2 linked regions of the Methylosarcina fibrata AML-C10 genome follow. The protein of the gene in region 1 interacts with the protein of each later gene in a pairwise test. Links are inferred from orthologs where the notes say so. Each region holds a gene or a part of one and is shown on either strand. Other genes may lie near its edges. The genes, in order: glnD and A3OW_RS0106150.

The links.
Region 2: the proteins of glnD (region 1) and A3OW_RS0106150 interact in binary tests that used the Escherichia coli proteins (3 or more experiments, as listed by UniProt). The link is inferred for Methylosarcina fibrata AML-C10 from one-to-one orthologs.

Annotation. Positions count from the first base shown.
Region 1 is NZ_KB889965.1:2,667,457-2,671,018, reverse strand. The notes cover bases 41-3,277. They hold glnD ([protein-PII] uridylyltransferase), read right to left. Parts: upstream 2,878-3,277; coding sequence 241-2,877; downstream 41-240. Other genes in these bases: map (type I methionyl aminopeptidase), read right to left, coding at 2,874-3,277. Outside these bases: more of map, read right to left, coding at 3,278-3,562.
Region 2 is NZ_KB889965.1:1,265,328-1,268,462, forward strand. The notes cover bases 103-2,912. They hold A3OW_RS0106150 (P-II family nitrogen regulator), read right to left. Parts: upstream 1,772-2,912; coding sequence 1,433-1,771; downstream 103-1,432. Other genes in these bases: A3OW_RS0106145 (ammonium transporter), read right to left, coding at 118-1,413; A3OW_RS0106155 (ammonium transporter), read right to left, coding at 2,032-2,912. Also shown: A3OW_RS0106140 (DUF748 domain-containing protein), read right to left, coding at 1-23; more of A3OW_RS0106155, read right to left, coding at 2,913-3,135. UniProt on the Escherichia coli protein: P-II indirectly controls the transcription of the glutamine synthetase gene (glnA). P-II prevents NR-II-catalyzed conversion of NR-I to NR-I-phosphate, the transcriptional activator of GlnA. When P-II is uridylylated to P-II-UMP, these events are reversed.

The sequences.
Region 1 (3,562 bases):
AACCCCAAAGAGGAAGCTTCGCCTTGACAGGATGTAGGTGAAGCGGTTGAGCAGGACAGCGAGCGTAGGTCTGGAGCAGTTGCCGGGGGAAAGCTTTGCTTAAAAGGATGAAAGCAATGATTGACGGCAGGGATGCGTGAGGTACAGCATTCGGGGAAGGGGTGCTGAATTTGAGGCTCCTGTTTGCAAGGAAGCAAGCAGGGCCTTTTTCAATTGCCGCAGAGCGCTTCTTGCTCTTCTCTATCTTTTATCTTCCAGAACCCTGATTATCTCTTCCTTGATTTTTTCCTGCCTGGATTTGTCGCTGATCGGGCGCAATTGCTGATCGGTGACATAGAACATATCCTCGGCTCTCCCGCCGATCGTGGTAATTTTGGCGTTCTGCAGATGAATGTTTTGCTTGACGAATGCCCGTCCGATTTTGGACAAGAGGCCGGCATGATCGGTGGTAACGAGTTCGATGATGGTATGCCGGTGCAAAGGATCGGCATGAAACTGGACGCTGGTGGGAATCGGAAAATGCTTGGCCTGTCTTGATTCCCTGTGCAGGTTTTTATGTTCTTTTACCTTTCCGAGCTGCAGATTATTGCGCAATACGGAACAGATATGGATTTCGCGCAGTAAGTCGTTAATCGATTCGCCGGACTGTTCAAGGACTTGAAAACTGTTGAGCGCATAATTGTCGAGCGTGGTCATGATGCGGGCATCGAGGATGGTCAAGCCGAGTTGGTCGAGCGTGGCGGTGCTTATCGAAAAAATGGGACCTTTGTTTTGCGTGTACACAAAGACTTCCGCGCTGCCGCGCAGAGTCTGCGGACGCAGCAATACCAACGGCAGGTCTTTTTCGGTGGAGGACGCGATGGCGATGGTATGCCAGGCAATTTCATCGGCCGAATATCTTAAGAAATAATCCTCGCTGGCATGTTGCCACGCTTGCTCGATCACCGGCTCGGGCAGACCCAGCTTGATCAGCTCGTCTTTGGCTTCTTTCCTGGTTTCCTGGATCCGTTCCTCCAGTCCGACCGGGTTGGGCAAGCCGTGCCGCAAGGCGGTATGAGTGGCTGAGTAAAGCTCTTTCAGTAAGGCATCCTTCCAGGAATTCCACAGCTCGGGGTTGGTGGCGCGGATGTCGGCGACGGTCAGCAGGTAAAGATAATTGAGATATTCGGTGCTGCCGACTTTTCGGGCAAAATCGTGAATGACGTCCGGATCGCTGATGTCTTTGCGCTGTGCCGTCATCGACATGATCAGATGATGGCGCACCAGCCAGGCGAGCAGTTTGGTGTCATGCGAAGAAAAGTCGTGCTGACTACAGAAATCCCTGGCGATCTCTGCACCGATGGTGGAATGATCTCCGTTTCGGCCCTTGGCGATGTCGTGAAATAACGCGGAAAGATAGAGTATTTCGGGTTTGGGAATCAATAAAAAAATATCGTTGCAGAACGGCAGCTCGTTTCTGTGGATTTCCAGAGCAAATCGCCGCAAGTTGCGGATTACGAACAGAGTGTGCTCGTCCACCGTATAAATGTGGAAGAGGTCATACTGCATGCGCGCCACGATATTGGCGAAGCAGGGAAGATAAGCTCCTAAAATGCCGTACCGGTTCATGCGCCTTAATTGAGTGGTAAGCCCCCTCGGCTGACGGAAAATTTCGATAAACAGCAGATTGGCGGATTTATTTTTCCGAAACTCGTCGTCGATCCGGTGCAGATTTTTCCTGATCAGGCGGATGGTCGTGGCTCTGATGCCTTTAAGGCCGGAATTTTGCTGAAGAATCAAAAAGACTTCCAGCAAAGCCAGCGGATGCCGTTCGAAAACGGATTCGTCCGTCGCTTCCAGGTAGCCGTTGATCGAGACGAAGTTGTCGTTGATCGGTACGGGCTTGGGCGAGCTTTCGCCGGCGATGAAGCGCTCGTTGAACAACTGTAGCAGCATTTCGTTCAGGCGCTCGAGTCCTAATACCGTTTTAAAATAAAACTGCATGAATCTCTCGACGTCCTGATTGTATTGCTGGTTTTCCGTACCGAAACCGAACTGCGCGGCCAGTTCGCGCTGATAATCGAAAATAAGCCGGTCCTCGCACCGGTTGGTCAGAAGGTGCAGGGCGTAGCGAATGCGCCAGAGAACCTCGACGGCGGCGACCAGTTCCGCATACTCCGACTCCGGCAGAAAACCGTATTTGATCAATTCCTTCAGCGTCGAGGAATTGTAATGCCGTTTGAAAACCCAGGCGATTACCTGGCGGTCGCGTAACCCGCCGGGACCTTCCTTGATGTTGGGTTCGAGGTTGTAGGCGGTATCGTGATATTTTGCATAACGCTGCCGCTGCTCCTGCATCTTGGCCGCGAAAAACTGGTCCGAAGGCCAGATTTTATCCGGGGTTATGCGTGATTTGAGCGTTTCGAAGAGAAACTCGCTGCCGTCGATCAAACGGATTTCCATCAGGCTGGTCATGATCGTCTGATCGCCTTCGGCGGCCTGGATGGTTTCTTCTATGGTACGTACGCTCTGACCCGGTTTGAGGCCGATATCCCAGAGAAAGGTAAAAAAGTGAGCCAACGCTTCCTGGTAGTTGCTGGTGTCGTCGGAATCGAGCAGAACCAGAATGTCGACATCGGAATAAGGAAACAGCTCTCTTCTGCCGTATCCCCCGACGGCAATCAAACCGAGCCGGGGCGCATGGTCCTTCAGAAAATATTGCCAGCAACTGCTTAAGATGTCGTCGATGAAATCGGATTTTTCCCGTAAAAGATCCGAAACCGAGCTTTGCGGGTCGAATTTTTGCCTGAGTTCCGCATCTTTTTGTTTAAGCAATTGTTTAAACGATTGCAGCCGGTCCTGCTCGAGAAAAAGCGAGGGTTTAATGATTGCGTTCAATGTGACTTGATCTCTTCTTGACGTAAAGTGAGAATTTCATAGCCGTCGGGAGTGACGAGAACGGTATGCTCCCATTGGGCGGAAAGGCTGTGGTCTTTGGTGACGGCGGTCCAGCCGTCGGACAAGACTTTGATGTGACGTTTGCCAAGATTGATCATGGGCTCTATGGTGATGATCATGCCGGCTGTCAAGACTTCGCCCGTGCCGGCTTTGCCATAGTGCAGAACTTGTGGATCTTCATGAAAGCGTTTGCCGATGCCGTGCCCGCAAAATTCTCTGACCACGGAATAGCGGTTGGATTCGGCGTGTTTCTGTATGGCATGGCCGATATCGCCCAGCGTGGCGCCGGGCCTGACTTGCTCGATGCCACGGTACATCGATTCCTGAGTGACTTTGATCAGACGTTTGGCGTGAGGACTGACGTCGCCGACGCAGAACATTTTGCTCGTGTCGCCGTGGTATTGATCCTTTATGACGGTAATATCGATATTGACGATATCGCCGGATTTCAGCTTTTTATCGCTGGGAATGCCATGGCATACCTGATGATTGACCGACGTGCAGATCGACTTGGGGAAGCCGCGGTAATTGAGCGGCGCGGGAACGGCCTGCTGGACGTCGACGATGAAATCGTGGCAGATTTGATCGAGCTCGTTGGTGGTAATGCCGGGCACGACGTAAGGCT
Region 2 (3,135 bases), 1.4 Mb from region 1 along the record:
ATCAATACGTCTCGAGCCTGCATAGCATTCCCTGGTTGCCTTAAGCGGTTTATCATAGCCGATCCGAAACAAAAAAGGCGACTGTCCGGGCCGCCTTTTTATTCTGAGGAGAATCTACTAAAGATTCAGATAGCCCGTTTCTTCGTGGAGAACCTGATCCAGACCCTGAAGTTCTTCATCGGAGGATACCCTGAGGCCGATAACCCGATCGATAAGCTTTAAGATCAGATAACTGAACAACGCGCTCCAACTCAGGGTGACGGCAATTGCGAGCGCCTGCACGCCCACTTGATGAAGAATGGTGACGCCTTCGGCCAGGCCGAGACCGCCCAAACCGGCCGAAGCGAATACGCCGGTCAGCAACGAACCGGTCACTCCTCCGACTCCGTGCACCGGAAACACATCGAGAGAATCGTCGATGATCAGGGTGCGTTTGACGTACTGGGTGGCATAAAAACAAACCGCTCCGGCCGTAATGCCGATGACCAGGGCTCCGCCCGGACCCACAAAACCGGACGCAGGCGTAATGGTGCCGAGCCCCGCGACCATTCCGGTCACGATACCCAATACGCTGGGTTTGCCGAAACGCCGCCATTCGACGATCATCCAGGTGATCGCTCCGGCTGCGGCTCCGGTATGCGTCACCAGCAAGGCCATGCCGGCGCGCCCGTCGGCGGTCAAGGCGCTGCCCGCGTTGAAGCCGAACCAGCCCACCCACAGCATGCCGGCTCCGGTGACGACCATGGTCATGTTATGGGGCGGCATCGGCGTCGTCGGAAACCCCCTGCGGTTGCCGATCACCAGCGCGGCCACAAGCGATGCGATGCCGGCGTTCACGTGGATGACGATGCCTCCGGCAAAATCCAGCACGCCCAGCTTGGCCAGCCAGCCGCCTCCCCAGATCCAGTGGCATACGGGCAGATAGACCAGGATCAGCCACATACCGCTAAACCACAGCATCGCCGAAAATTTCATCCGTTCCGCGAAACTGCCGACGATCAAAGCGGGCGTAATAATGGCGAAAGTCATTTGAAACATGAAATAAACCGTTTCGGGGATGTCGCCGGTCATGGAAGCCGTGCCGACTCCCGACAAAAAAAACTTGGAGGCGCCGCCTATCAGTTTTTGAAATTCTCCGCCGTCGGCGAAAATCAGACTGTACACGCCGGACAACCAGAGGATCGAAACCACGCAGGTAATCGCAAAACATTGCATCAACACGGACAGAACGTTTTTGCTTCGGACCAGGCCGGCGTAAAACAAGGACAGGCCGGGCAACGTCATGAACAGGACCAGAGCGGTTGAAGTCAGAATCCACGCAGTATTGGCCTGATTCAAGTCCTGCGCGAAAGCCCCCTGCGGAAGCAGCAGCAAGCCGAGCAATAGTTTGGTTTTATTATTATAAAAAGACATTCTCTATGTACCTTAAGCGCTAAATCGCATCTTCACCGGTTTCGCCGGTCCTGATCCGGATGACTTGTTCCAGATTGGTTACGAAAATCTTGCCGTCGCCGATTTTGCCGGTATTGGCCGCTCTGACGATGGTTTCTATGGCTTGTTCCAGAACGCTTTCGGCAACGGCAATTTCCAGTTTGACCTTGGGTAAAAAATCGACCACGTATTCGGCGCCGCGATAGAGCTCGGTATGGCCTTTCTGACGGCCGAAGCCCTTGACTTCCGTGGCCGTCACACCGGTTACTCCGATTTCCGACAACGCTTCTCTCACATCGTCCAGTTTGAAAGGTTTAATAATGGCGGTAATTAATTTCATAAGCTCTCTCTATCATAAGTGACGAAAAATGAATGGTTTTTGCAATCATACACAATCCCGGTCAATTTACAATTCCAAGGTCGACAGGACCCGTATAAATACGATTGCGATTAAAAAAAAAGGGCGCTTGCAGCCCCCTCTATTCAAGATTATCCTGGTTTAATTCTATTTTGGCCTTTAAAACAATCCGGTTAAACACAAACCGCCAACCCTGTACAATAAAACGGATAGGGTTGGCGGCTTACGATCATGTCGGTTATTTAGAGATGGTAGGCTGTTTCCCCGTGGCTGGAAACATCCAGACCCACCCGTTCAAATTCCTCGCTGACCCTGAGACCGATCAGTAATTTGATTAAATAATAGGCGACAAAAGAGACTACTCCCGACCATACAATAGTGATGATCACGCCTTCGGCCTGAATCAGCAGTTGGCCGGGGATGGAAAAATCGTCGCCGCCTGTTCCGCCCAAACCTGGAGCGGTAAATACACCGGTGAGCAACGCGCCCACGATTCCGCCCACGCCGTGTACGCCGAAAACGTCAAGCGAGTCATCGGCGCCGAGCATTTTCTTCAAACCGTTGACGCCCCACAGACACAGGAAACCGCCCGCCAAACCCACCATAATGGCACCCATGGGGCCCACCGAGCCGCAGGCCGGGGTGATCGCCACCAGACCAGCCACAGCTCCCGAGGCCGCGCCCAACATCGAGGCTTTGCCCTTGCTCAAGGCCTCGCCCATTGACCAAGCAAGGACCGCACCCGACGTGGCCAGTAATGTGTTGATAAAGGCCAGCGTGGCGCTGCCGGTTGATTCCAGGTTGGAACCGGCGTTGAAACCGAACCAGCCCACCCACAGCAGCGAGGCGCCGACCATGGTTAACGTTAAACTGTGCGGAGCCATGGATTCCTTACCGTAGCCGATGCGTTTGCCCACCATATACGCACCTACCAAACCCGCCACGGCCGCGTTGATGTGGACCACGGTGCCTCCGGCAAAATCAAGCGCGCCCTTATCCAGCAGATAACCGCCCGGACCCCAGACCATGTGAGCAATCGGCAAATAACTGAAAGTGAACCAGAGCACCGAAAACAACAGAACGGCGCTAAATTTGATACGCTCGGCGAACGATCCGATGATTAAAGCGCAGGTGATTCCGGCAAACGTGGACTGAAAGGCGATGAAGATAAATTCGGGAATTTTGACATTGTCGGTGAAAGTATCGGCCAGCGAATCCGTCGTGACGCCCAAAAGAAACACTTTATCAAAATTGCCGATGATCAGCCCACTGCTTCCGAACGCCAGGCTGTAGCCGTAAATAGCCCACAATACGATGATCAGGGAGAACACCATCATCACCTGCAT